Regions from separate parts of the Acinetobacter sp. DL27 genome, predicted to be linked through region 1. Evidence: predicted binding sites of a transcription regulator. Region 1 holds the regulator's gene; each other region holds the start of a gene.
The links. The regulator PhoB, encoded in region 1, activates phosphate uptake and scavenging genes when phosphate is short. The targets are predictions, from matches to a motif close to TGTCATNAANCTGTCATAA.
Positions count from the first base shown of each region.

Region 1 (4,217 bases):
TGACAGCCCGCCTTGGCCAATAAAAGTGCCAATTGTTGGCCAATACCCGATCCTGCACCTGTAATTGCCACGACTTTATTTTTAAAATTCTTCATGAGATTGTGGTTGTCCTTTATCTTTGTACATTGACTGTAGATGCTTTTTTTATAATTGACAATATCAATTGTCATAAATTTAATAGCCAAAAGTGTCAAGTCCATGAAAACCACATAGAGATTAAAGCCTACGCATAGGTAGAGTCGTGGTTTATTGCTAAACTATGCAAAACCTTGGCTTTCAAATAGGGCGATGAAATCTGATGACGGCATCTGAACCAGTACAAAAAAACAGCGATAATAATAAAACCAAAGAAAGACAATTCAAGGGCTTATCGCTTTCTGAACGTAAACAGCTGCGTCGTGAAAAACTCATTGAAGCAGGAATTGAAGCCTACGGTACTCACGGCTTTTTTGCCGTGACGGTGAAAGATATTTGTAATGAAGCCAAACTTACCGAACGTTATTTTTATGAGTCGTTTAAAAAAAGTGAGCAGCTGTTTCAAACCATTTTTTTAAAGCTGATCGATGAGTTACAGCACAATGTCATGCAAGCCATCATGCAAGCCTCTTCAGATCCATACAAAATGATTGATGCAGGACTGCGTGCCCTGCTCACTACCTTAAAAGACAACCCCCGCATGGCGCGTATTATTTATATCGATGCAATGTTGGTCCAAGAATTACATAACCAAGCCACCATTCATGAAACCATGACCCGTTTTGACCGAATGATTCAAGCCTTTGTGATGCTAATGATGCCGCAAATTAACCGGTCCGAACGAGAAATTTCGCTGGTCGCCACAGGTCTCAATGGCTATGTCACACAAATTGCGATCCGTTGGGTGGTTAGTGGGTTTAAACAATCCTTTGAAGAAGTTTTATCCTCCAGCCGTATTGTGTTTATTTCACTCCTAGAAACCTTTTCAGACCCGAATACACGGGCAAAATTGGATGTCTAAGACTTTTCATTTGGATGCAATCGGCATTTCCGAATGCAATTTAGATTAAACTTCCATTAATTTTGAATCCCAATATGACGATTTTTTGTCACATTTTTTTGCAAATTTCATCAATCGTCTGTTTTTTGCAATGATACTGTCATAATTAATCTTTGTAATAAGCCTGTCATAAAATTAAAACGGCCTGCCGTTACCTACAATAGGATATTGCGTTGTGAAAGATGACTACATTTTAATCGTCGATGATGAACTTCCCATTCGAGAAATGATTCACACCTCGTTGGATATGGCAGGCTTTCAATGCTTACAAGCCGAAGATGCAAAACAAGCCCACCAAATGATTGTGGATCAGCGCCCTGCTTTGATCTTGCTCGACTGGATGATGCCTGGTGGCGTCAGTGGCGTAGACTTATGTCGTCGTCTCAAGCGCGATGAAAATCTCTCTGAAATTCCAGTGATTATGCTCACGGCACGTGGCGAAGAAGACCATAAAGTGCAAGGTCTAGATGCTGGTGCAGATGACTACATGACTAAACCGTTTTCGACCCGCGAATTGGTTTCACGTATTAAAGCGGTTTTACGCCGCGCTAACGCGCTCAGTGGTGAAAAATCGATTGATGCCAATGGCTTAATCTTAGACCCTGTCAGCCAACGGGTCAGCTTTGGCAATAATTTCCTCGACATGGGGCCAACCGAGTATCGTTTATTGGCCTTCTTCATGACTCATCCTGAGCGTGCCTACACCCGTGCACAACTTCTTGACCAAGTCTGGGGCGGAAACGTGTATATTGAAGACCGTACCATCGACGTGCATATTCGCCGCTTACGTAAAGTGCTTGAGCCTTATGCGGCAGATCGCTTTGTGCAAACAGTTCGGGGTACAGGCTATCGATTCTCTACACGTGCGGATATCGCCCTAGGTTAATTTTGTTTTATGTATGAACCCTACCCGGTCCCTGAACTTGCACGCGAGCATAAAAAAACGCGATACAGCAGTTTATGGGGCTTTGCCAAACAGGACTTACGTCTCCTTGCCTTTTTCTTGCTGATTGCAAGCTTGATTGGCTTTGGCGTCGGTTATTTTTGGACGTGTATTTCCTTTGCTTTTGCCGTTTTTTTTATTCTGCAAATGCGCTCTTTGTATTTAGTCAATGACTGGATTTCCAATCGTCCCTACGAAGTTCCACCCAACCTTGGGGGCATTTGGGGGGCATTATTGTTCAATGTCTATCGTGCACAGCGCCAAGAACGTATTGTACAAGCGGAAATGGTCGGGTTGATTGATCGGGCGCAGTCATCCTTGGTCGCTTTGCAAGAAGCAGTGGTGCTGATCGATGACATGCAACAAATTGAATGGTGGAACCCTGCTGCAGAACGGTTATTAGGCATCGAACAAAATGACCGTGGCCGTAATATTTTGACTTTATTACGCCAACCGAGTTTTGTGGATTATTACAATAATATTGATGCTGCACCAGATGGCTTAAAAATGAAGTCATCCAGTTTTGATGAACATTATGTTCAAGTCAAAATGACTCGATTTGGTGGTGAAAGTCGCTTACTAGTCGCCTATGACGTGACCCGCATGCACAATCTCGAACAAATGCGTAAAGACTTTGTCGATAACATTTCACATGAACTACGCACACCACTCACAGTACTCAGTGGTTATATTGAGACCTTTACCGACCAAGAAGACCTCAACCCACGTTGGAAGCGGGCCTTTGACCAAATGCAGGCACAAGCCAAACGCATGAATGCCTTGGTGAATGATTTGCTATTACTGTCACGCCTAGAAAATGACAAGCAAATTGCTAAAAATCAAATCATTGATATGCCTAGCTTAATGAACCAACTTTATGACGATGCACATGCCTATAATATTGATTATGGGCATACGCTCAATCTCGACATCGACAGTCACTGCGACTTAATCGGTTCAGATATGGAGTTGGCCAGCGCTTTTAGTAACCTGATTACCAATGCCATCAAATACACCCCGAAAGGCGGAACGGTGACCATGGGTTGGCATGACAATGGTGAACAGGCTTATTTTACCGTGGAAGATACTGGCATAGGCATTGACCCTAAGCACCTGCCCCGTTTAACCGAACGTTTCTACCGTGTCGACAGCGCACGTAGTCGACAAACGGGTGGCACAGGCTTAGGACTCGCAATTGTGAAACACGTGTTAATGCAGCACCAAGCACATTTAGAAATTGAATCCAAAGAAAATCAAGGCTCTATTTTTAAAGTGATTTTTCCCAAAGAACGCACCTATAATCCTGAATAAGCCTTTCTTCAAAAGCATGAAAAAAGCACCGATATCGGTGCTTTTTTGTCTCTCACCGTCCGTTTAACAAGGACGGTGACCGAGAGCTGAAAGGATTAAAACGTATGCCCCATCGCTTCACCCATCACCACAGTCGAGTTGGCTTTAAAGGCAGTATCCCACGTCATTTTGTCTTTTTCAAACAGTACCACAGCGGTTGAGCCTAGGTAGAAACGACCGAGTTCAGCACCTTTGTCCAAGAACAAGTCATGCTGATTTAGCTCTAAACGGCCGGTAGGCTTCACTTTTCCTGTTGCAACCGTTTCAATCCCCGCCACAATCATGGCGCCAACGAGAACTACGGCCATACGGCCAATTTCTGTATCAAATAAACAGACCATACGTTCATTTCGTGCAAACAAGCCTGGAATATTTTCAGCAGTGGTTTGATTGACCGAGAACAATTCACCCGGTACATATAAGGTTTCCGTCAATGTGCCTGCAAATGGCATATGCACACGGTGATAATCTTTAGGCGATAAATACACCGTTGCAAACTGACCATTTTTAAACGGTTCAGCCAACTGCGGATCTGCAATTAAATTATCAACGGTGAATTTTTGTCCTTTCGCTTGGAAAATATCACCTTCCACAATTGGACCCAACTGTGAAATCGCACCATCCGCAGGTGACACAATGCTGGTCGCATCGGTATCAATATCACGTACACCCTCTTTTAATGCACGAGTAAAGAACTCATTAAAGGACTTGAATTTCAGTGCATTGCTCTGCTCAGCAATCGACATATCAATGCCATACTGTGCTTTAAACGCAGTGATTACCGCATTTTTCACAATCGGATTTTCGCTGGCTGCGACTCTGCCCACGACACGTGATAACTGATGTTGGGGTACAACACGTTGAGCTTGAATGAAAATTTGTTTTTTT
Region 1 covers NZ_CM147947.1:104,839-109,055, reverse strand. Annotated here, with positions in the region: gene AC0KVP_RS00455 (SDR family NAD(P)-dependent oxidoreductase) at 1-95, opposite strand, end outside; gene AC0KVP_RS00450 (TetR/AcrR family transcriptional regulator) at 299-997, shown strand; gene phoB (phosphate regulon transcriptional regulator PhoB) at 1,212-1,922, shown strand; gene phoR (phosphate regulon sensor histidine kinase PhoR) at 1,932-3,290, shown strand; gene asd (archaetidylserine decarboxylase) at 3,386-4,217, opposite strand, start outside.

Region 2 (4,217 bases), 970 kb from region 1:
ACGTTGAATCTCTTCGCGGTCATAAGGGTGAATTGTGACCCCAGAGGGTGTTTTCTGCTCTTTATCCGCCTGTGTCGGCTTTTCAGGTATCTTTTTTTCAGCTGGCTGTGGGAGGCTTTGACAGCCTGCCACAGTCACGATGGTTGCTAAGATACTGAAATGTTTAAACCACATCAAAATTTAAATCCGTCCTATTTATTCAGGTTGATAGCTACCACTCGAAATGACTTGCGTCTCATCTTCTAAGTTTCGCTGCATGTTCGATTCACTTTCACGAATATAGTTGTCTATGCTGTCGCCTTGTTCAGGTGTAGCTTGGTAACCATCTGTTTCAGGATTGTAAGTGGGTTCAACTTGATAATGCGGTAAGCCACATGTGGTTGCTTTGCGTGGTACGGTGTTTCGCAAGAGGGGAATATACATTGCACCCTCACAACCTTGAGCGGCAAGATAACCCGTGCCACGATCAATCCAATGCCATTGCACATCATCCGGTTGGCGTAAGTTGACTGGTTTTTGACGCAGTTGGCTCATTACATTGGTCCACACTGGCAACGCACCTGAAGAACCGGTTAAGCCAGTTTGTTTGTTGTCATCTAAACCTAGCCAAACCACAGAAACATAGTTGCCCGAGTAACCTGCAAACCATGAGTCTCGGGTGTCATTGGTGGTTCCAGATTTGCCTGCAAGCTTAAGCGAGTTCGGTAGAGTGTTATACGCTGAACGACCTGTACCTGAAGTCATCACTTGTTGTAGACCATAATTCAGGACATAGGCAGAAGCAGGGTCAATGGTTTGTTGGACATTTAAACCGTAACGGGTCAGCAAGCGACCATTTTGATCGACAACAGTACGAATAGATTTAGTCGGATACTTAAAACCGCCTGTGGAAAAGTTGCCATAAATGCTGAGCATTTCCATCGGAGACATGTCTACCGCACCCAAGAAAATGGATGGATAGGTTGGAATATTACTGGTCACACCAAAACGTTTTAGGTGATTGCTAAACGTTGATAAACCAAACTCTTGACCAAGGCGAACAGCTGATAAGTTATATGAATTAGACAGTGCCTGTACCATCGGCACAACGCCATGTTCGCCACCGCTATAGTTCTTAGGTGTCCATGCTTTACCATTGGCTTGAATACTAATACTACTGTCTTCAATTGGGCTAGCCCAGTTGTAACGTCCCGACTGAATCGCACTGAGGTAAATCACAGGTTTAAGCAGTGAGCCGACCTGACGTTTGGCATCGAGTGCACGGTTAAAACCAGTAAAGTCTTGGGTTGAACCAACAGCTGCGACCAATTCACCATTTTCAGGGTGTGCAACCAACACCGCACCTTGTAGCTCTTTTAGACGGCTTGAGCCACGGCTTAAGCGACCAACAGTCGATTTAAAGGCATCTTGAATTTTGGTTTGGGCAATTGGATCGAGCGTTGTAAAGATGCGTAGACCTTGGTTGGTCAAATCACCTTCTTGGTATTCCGTACGTAACTGACGGCGTACAATGTCTAAGAAATCTGGGAAACGTGAAGGGCCGAGAGTCGGTTTGGCAATCACATTTAAAGGGCGGGCCGTTTCAGTTTCATATTGTTCTTGGGTGAGATAGCCCATGACCAACATGTTGTTTAAAACAATATTACGGCGCTTTTTCGCAGCTTCTGGGTTACGCCAAGGGTTATATAAGGTTGGACCTTGTACCAAACCTACCAAATAAGCTTGTTGCGCAATATTTAGCTCACGCAAAGGCATACCGAAGTAAAACTGCGAAGCCAAACCATAGCCATTAATAGAATAGTTGCCGTTTTGCCCGAGGTTCACTTCATTGAGATAGGCTTCTAAAATTTCATCTTTGTCATAGTGAAACTCGACCAATAAAGCCATAAATGCTTCATTGACTTTACGCTTAATGGTTTTTTCAGGGGTGAGATAGAAGTTTTTCACCAACTGTTGGGTCAGTGTTGAACCACCTTGACGTTTTCCACCCGTGACATTACTCACAATCGCACGTGCCGTACCACGAATTGAAACGCCGTGGTGACTATAGAAATTACGATCTTCTGTTGCAATTAAAGCTTCAATTAAGGGCTTAGGGACTTTGTCGAGTTTAATTAGGACACGGTCTTCATTATGCTGCGGATAAATCCCGCCAATCAGCATCGGCTCTAAACGTGCAATCCCTGTAGATGAGGGTTTAGTTGCACTGACTTCAGCCACTTGCTCATCCGCAAAGGTGACTTTAAGCACTTGTTCAGGCTCGACACTATCACCGAAGTCAAAGCCACGAGTGTGTACATATAGCTCATTGCCAGAACTGACAAAGTTCCCTGATTTGGTATAGTTTTCCGAGGATTTATAGCCCAAAAGTTTTAACTCTTGAGTGAAGTCAGCCTGACTGACAGGGGCATTGGTATACACTTCGAGTGGGCGTGCGAATACCTTCGCAGGAATGTCCCAGCGCTTGCCTTCAAACTTGTCACGTACAACGGAGTCGAGTCTTATTAAATAAATACTAAACACCAAGAATGCTGCAATGACTAAGATGCAGAAGATCAGTGCAATTAAACCTATGCCACGTTCTGACTTCATAAATACGAATAAGATCCTGAGAAATTGTGCTAATCATGCGAAGCTTTTCGCTAATTTGCAATAATTAAACTGTGAACAAACTGAAATATAGACAATTCCGCGTGTAGCAGCAGTCACTTTAGTTTTTGAATCAATTTAAATAAATAATGTTATGATAGGCGGGAATCGTAGCGGAGCGATGTTGCAGGTGCAAATTTCACATAAAACATTTCGAAACATAGGCTTAATTGGACGTCCAGATAAGTCTTCAGTTGTCGAAACCTTATGTCTTATTCATGATCATCTACTCAGCTTAGGGTTACATCCCGTTTTTGATGCGCAAACCGCTGAACTTGTTCCTTATAAAAACACACAAACGGTGAGTCGTGCACTTCTGGGTGAAGTGGTCGATTTGGTGATTGTGGTGGGGGGAGATGGCTCACTTCTGCATGCTGCACGTGCCTTGGTCAAATTCAATACCCCTGTAATGGGTGTAAACCGAGGCCGTTTGGGTTTTTTAACCGACATCAAGCCGACTGAAGTGATTTTTAAGCTCGATCAAGTCTTAAAAGGTGAGTTTCAGTTAGATCGTCGTTTCTTATTGGAAATGGAAATTCGCTCACAAGGTGAAACCATTTATGATGCGATTGCGCTAAACGATGTGGTACTACACTCGGGCAAATCGGTGCATATGATTGACTTCGAACTGAATATCGATGGTCAATACGTCTACCGTCAACACAGTGATGGTTTGATTGTATCGACGCCCACGGGTTCAACCGCTTATTCGTTGTCAGGTGGTGGCCCAATCGTGCATCCGGGGATGGATGCGATTGCTTTGGTACCGATGCATCCTCATACCTTGTCTTCACGCCCGATTGTGGTGGGTGGTCATAGTGAAATTAAGCTTCTGATTCGTGAAAACCGTGTCTTGCCGATGGTCAGTGCCGATGGTCAACACAGTGTTTCGCTCAATGTGGGTGACAGCTTACATATTCGTAAGCACCCCTTTAAACTGAATTTATTACATCCACCGGGTTATGATTTTTATATGTCATGCCGTACTAAACTCGGTTGGAACCAAGATTTTGACTCTTTTCAACAGGATTAAATCATGAATATTGAACAGATGCTTTCTATTTTAGATGCCGATATTGTTGAGCGTTTAAAAACAGCTGTAGAAATTGGTAAATGGCCGAATGGCGTTGCGTTGACTGCTGAACAACGTCAAACTTGTATGCAAGCCGTTATTGCTTGGGAGCATCAGAATACGCCTGAAAAAGAACGTACGGGTTATATCGATAAAGGGCACAAAGAGGAAGGTGAGGAGTGTGATTCTCATGTTCCTGAACCAGAATTTAAACCTATTCGCTTTATTTAATTGATTAAAAAGACGTTGAATCGCTTAGCAAGAGATGCTTGGTGATTCAACAACTCAATTTAAAAGAATAACCTTCAAACTTTTTCAATCCTTATGCTTATAAAATAATAAAGCTCACTCGACTCAGTTTATTCTTCATTACTGCAATTTCGATCAATGTATAGCTGAATACTTAATTTATTATCACACCTAAAACCATAGGAAATGAGGTTTTACAGATGTTTCCATGTGCTAGTGTTTTTAGAATTTAGCTATATTTGCTGAG
Region 2 covers NZ_CM147947.1:1,074,978-1,079,194, forward strand. Annotated here, with positions in the region: gene AC0KVP_RS05185 (tetratricopeptide repeat protein) at 1-174, opposite strand, end outside; gene mrcB (penicillin-binding protein 1B) at 196-2,592, opposite strand; gene AC0KVP_RS05195 (NAD(+) kinase) at 2,744-3,682, shown strand; gene AC0KVP_RS05200 (YeaC family protein) at 3,686-3,952, shown strand; gene AC0KVP_RS05205 (hypothetical protein) at 4,206-4,217, shown strand, end outside.
Region 2: AC0KVP_RS05195 (NAD(+) kinase) is a predicted target of PhoB. The motif match lies at 2,663-2,681, and genes of this name have one in related genera.

Region 3 (4,217 bases), 1.2 Mb from region 1:
ACCCACTGCTCAAAGCAGCATTTAATGGGGCGAGTTTGTTTGATGTTGAAGCCTTTAAGCCCGCAACCACCAATGCCATTATGGCAGCCTTATGGATCCATGACCTGCGTAATTCTAAGTCTGTAGCCAATCCAGAAAACAAACTTGAACATCCTTTAGAGCTGATGATGCACGGCGCCAATCACGGTGGCTTATGGCGTGTAGCTTATTTGGCACGTACCGCACTGCCGTTTGCTGCGCTTTACGGTTTTGCCGCAGACAAGCTACCACTCAACAAAGTATTTGCTTTACTGAAAAAGTAAGACCTTGAATACCCGCTTCAATAAAATACAGAGCTAAAAAAACGCTACCTTGGGTAGCGTTTTTTTATCATTGGTTTTCACCAATCAGATTAAACAAACTGTAGGAACAACCAAAACAAACCACCTGATAAACAGATCGTTGCTGGCAAGGTAAAGATCCAAGCCGAAAGAATGGTTCTTACTGTTGCAAAGTTCAGACCTGACTTGTTTGCCACCATAGTCCCTGCTACCGCAGAGTTCAAGACGTGTGTGGTCGATACTGGCATACCAAAGCCATCAGCGGCTGCAATCGTAGTCATCGCCACCAATTCTGCTGACATGCCTTGACCATAAGTCATATGGTTTTTACCAATACGCTCACCTACAGTCACGACAATACGCTTCCAACCGACCATCGTACCTAGACCTAAAGCCAATGCCACAGCCACTTTCACCCATGTTGGGATGTACTGCAAGAATGAATCAAGGTTACTACGATATTCTTTTACTGTCTTTTTGCCCGCTTCCGACATCGCTGGCAATTGATCCGCTTTATCCAAACGTTTGAATGCTGTCGTGCTTAAGTACATGTCATTACGTAGTGCAGAAACTTCAGCTTCAGGAATATCTTTAAGATCTCCATAATGGCCGACACGCTCACCCAAATGATCTGTCAAACTGGCTAAAGCAGGTACAACTTCTGGGGTCATTTCTTTAGTTTGAATATATTGCGTGATCACCGTACGGGCTTTTTCATCTGCAATATCGTTATGATTCGGATAAATCACAGCCGCAGTTTGATCTGAAAGTTGAGCAAATGACTGAATGTGCTGTGAATCTAAATTCTTATTTAAAGAATAAGCCAAAGGCACGATACCAATCAAAATCAGCATGATTAGACCCATACCTTTTTGACCATCATTTGAGCCGTGTGCAAAACTCACACCTGTACAGGTAAAAATCAAAATGGCACGAATCAGTGGCGGTGGTGGTTTGTTGCCTTCAGGTGGTTGGAACAGTTCCAGTTGTTTCTTAAAGATTTTTTTCACCAATAAGAACAACACTGCTGCAAAAGCAAAACCGATCATGGGTGAAAACAGTAAAGCTTTACCGACTTTAATCACCTGATCCATATCTACACCCGAAGCACCACTGCCTGAATGCATCAGGTAGTTCATAATGCCCACACCCAAGATTGAACCAATCAAAGTATGTGAACTCGATGCTGGAATACCCAAGAACCATGTGCCCAAGTTCCACAAAATCGCAGCAATCAACATGGCAAACACCATGGCAAAACCTGCGCCTGAGCTGACATTCATAATCAATTCAACGGGCAGCAACGCAATAATACCGTAAGCCACTGCACCACTTGCGACCATAACCCCAAGAAAGTTACAGAAACCTGCCCACATCACCGCAACAGGTGCAGACAGTGCATTGGTATAAATGACCGTTGCAACCGCATTGGCAGTATCGTGAAAGCCATTTACAAACTCAAAACCCAAAGCAATGAACAATGCCGTTGCTAAAAGGATTAAAGAGTAAAGATTCAGTGCAGGAACATGCGATAAGTCAGCAGAAAGCTGAAAGCCAATATAAATTAGCGTTGAAATAATGACCGTTAAAAACACCGGCATAAAAAATTTCGGTGTAGGTACGTGCACATTCGTCGACTTGACCTGTGTCACGTGCACCTGATCTTGGACGGGAGGAATATTAGAATTCATGCAGACGGCTAAAGAGGATATCAATATCCCCTATTGTTCAATTTAATTGTGACAATTATATGACAAATGCGTGTCACATGAAGCCAATTTTTTCATAATTGGCTTATTTTAGATCAGCAGTAAATCGCTTATAAGCCTTGAACGCAATGTACTGGCTCAAAATTTAACTTTTCGGTGCGGATTACGCTGAATTATTTTCTTACATTTGACTATGCTGTCTGTAACAATCTGCTCCAATCAATATTTTTCATCTCTATTTATTCTGATCTATAAACATAGCGGGTCTATATTTCACTTTCGTGAAAACTAAAGCTAAATCAGCCTTTTTTATTTGCCATATAGCCAATACCACTTGAATTAGGCATCAATCAACCTGCTTTTCTGCTAAAATATTGCACGTTTTGAAAACCTGTTTGTGAGTTTTGAATGTCTACACTTGCCACCTTAAAAGCACTTCTTGCCGAGCGCATCCTTATTATCGATGGTGCAATGGGTACCATGATTCAGCGCCACAAGCTCGAAGAAGGAGATTATCGTGGTGAACGCTTTGTAGATTGGGCTTCTGACCTCAAAGGCAATAATGACCTTTTGGTACTGACTCAGCCGCAAATTATTCAAGGCATTCATGAAGCTTACCTCGATGCAGGTGCAGACATTATTGAAACCAACAGCTTTAACGGCACACGTGTTTCAATGTCGGATTACCACATGGAAGATTTGGTTCCAGAGATTAACCGTGAAGCAGCACGTTTAGCTAAAGCAGCTTGTGAAAAGTATTCGACTCCAGACAAACCTCGTTTTGTTGCAGGCGTACTTGGTCCAACCTCCCGTACTTGTTCAATTTCACCAAATGTAAATGACCCAGCGTTCCGTAACATTACCTTTGATGAACTGAAAGAAAACTATATCGAAGCAACGCATGCCTTGATCGAAGGTGGTGCCGACATCATCTTGATTGAAACCGTGTTTGATACCTTGAACTGTAAAGCCGCGATCTTTGCGGTGAAAGAAGTATTCAAACAACTTGGTCATGAACTGCCGTTGATGATTTCAGGTACCATTACCGATGCATCTGGTCGTACTCTTACAGGTCAAACCGCAGAAGCGTTCTGGAACTCGGTGCGTCATGGTGACTTACTCTCAATTGGTTTTAACTGTGCCTTGGGTGCAGATGCCATGCGTCCACACGTTAAAACCATTGCTGATGTTGCAGATACCTTTGTTTCTGCCCATCCAAACGCAGGTTTACCAAATGCCTTTGGTGAATATGATGAAACCCCAGAGCAAACCGCAGCCTTCATTAAAGAATTTGCAGAAAGTGGTTTGATCAATATTACAGGTGGTTGCTGTGGTACAACGCCTGATCATATCCGTGCAATCTACAATGCAGTGAAAGACATTCAGCCACGTCAGATTCCTGAAACCAGACCTGCATGTCGTCTCAGTGGTTTAGAACCATTTAACATCTATGATGATTCATTATTCGTTAACGTCGGTGAACGTACCAACGTTACAGGTTCAAAAAAGTTCCTACGCTTAATCCGTGAAGAAAAATTTGCTGAAGCCCTAGAGGTTGCACAGCAACAAGTCGTTGCTGGTGCACAGATCATCGACATCAACATGGATGAAGGCATGCTCGATTCGCAAAATGCGATGGTACATTTTCTCAATCTGGTGGCATCTGAGCCTGATATCTCTCGTGTACCAATCATGATTGACTCATCAAAATGGGAAATCATTGAAGCAGGCTTAAAATGTGTACAAGGTAAACCTGTCGTGAACTCGATTTCCTTAAAAGAAGGTTATGACGAGTTTGTCGAAAAAGCACGTTTATGTCGCCAGTATGGTGCTGCGATTATTGTCATGGCCTTCGATGAAACTGGTCAAGCAGATACCGCAGAACGCAAGCGTGAAATCTGTAAGCGTTCTTATGATGTTTTAGTCAATGATGTTGGCTTCCCTGCGGAAGATATTATTTTTGACCCGAACGTGTTTGCCGTGGCAACAGGGATTGAAGAACATAATAACTATGGCGTCGATTTTATCGAAGCCACAGGTTGGATCAAACAAAACCTACCGCATGCCATGATCTCGGGTGGTGTCTCTAACGTCTCCTTCTCATTCCGTGGTAATGAACCTGTACGTGAAGCGATTCACTCTGTGTTCCTTTACTATGCCATTAAACAAGGCATGACTATGGGTATCG
Region 3 covers NZ_CM147947.1:2,395,870-2,400,086, forward strand. Annotated here, with positions in the region: gene AC0KVP_RS11615 (hypothetical protein) at 1-302, shown strand, start outside; gene AC0KVP_RS11620 (inorganic phosphate transporter) at 392-2,011, opposite strand; gene metH (methionine synthase) at 2,438-4,217, shown strand, end outside.
Region 3: AC0KVP_RS11620 (inorganic phosphate transporter) is a predicted target of PhoB. The motif match lies at 2,058-2,076, and genes of this name have one in related genera.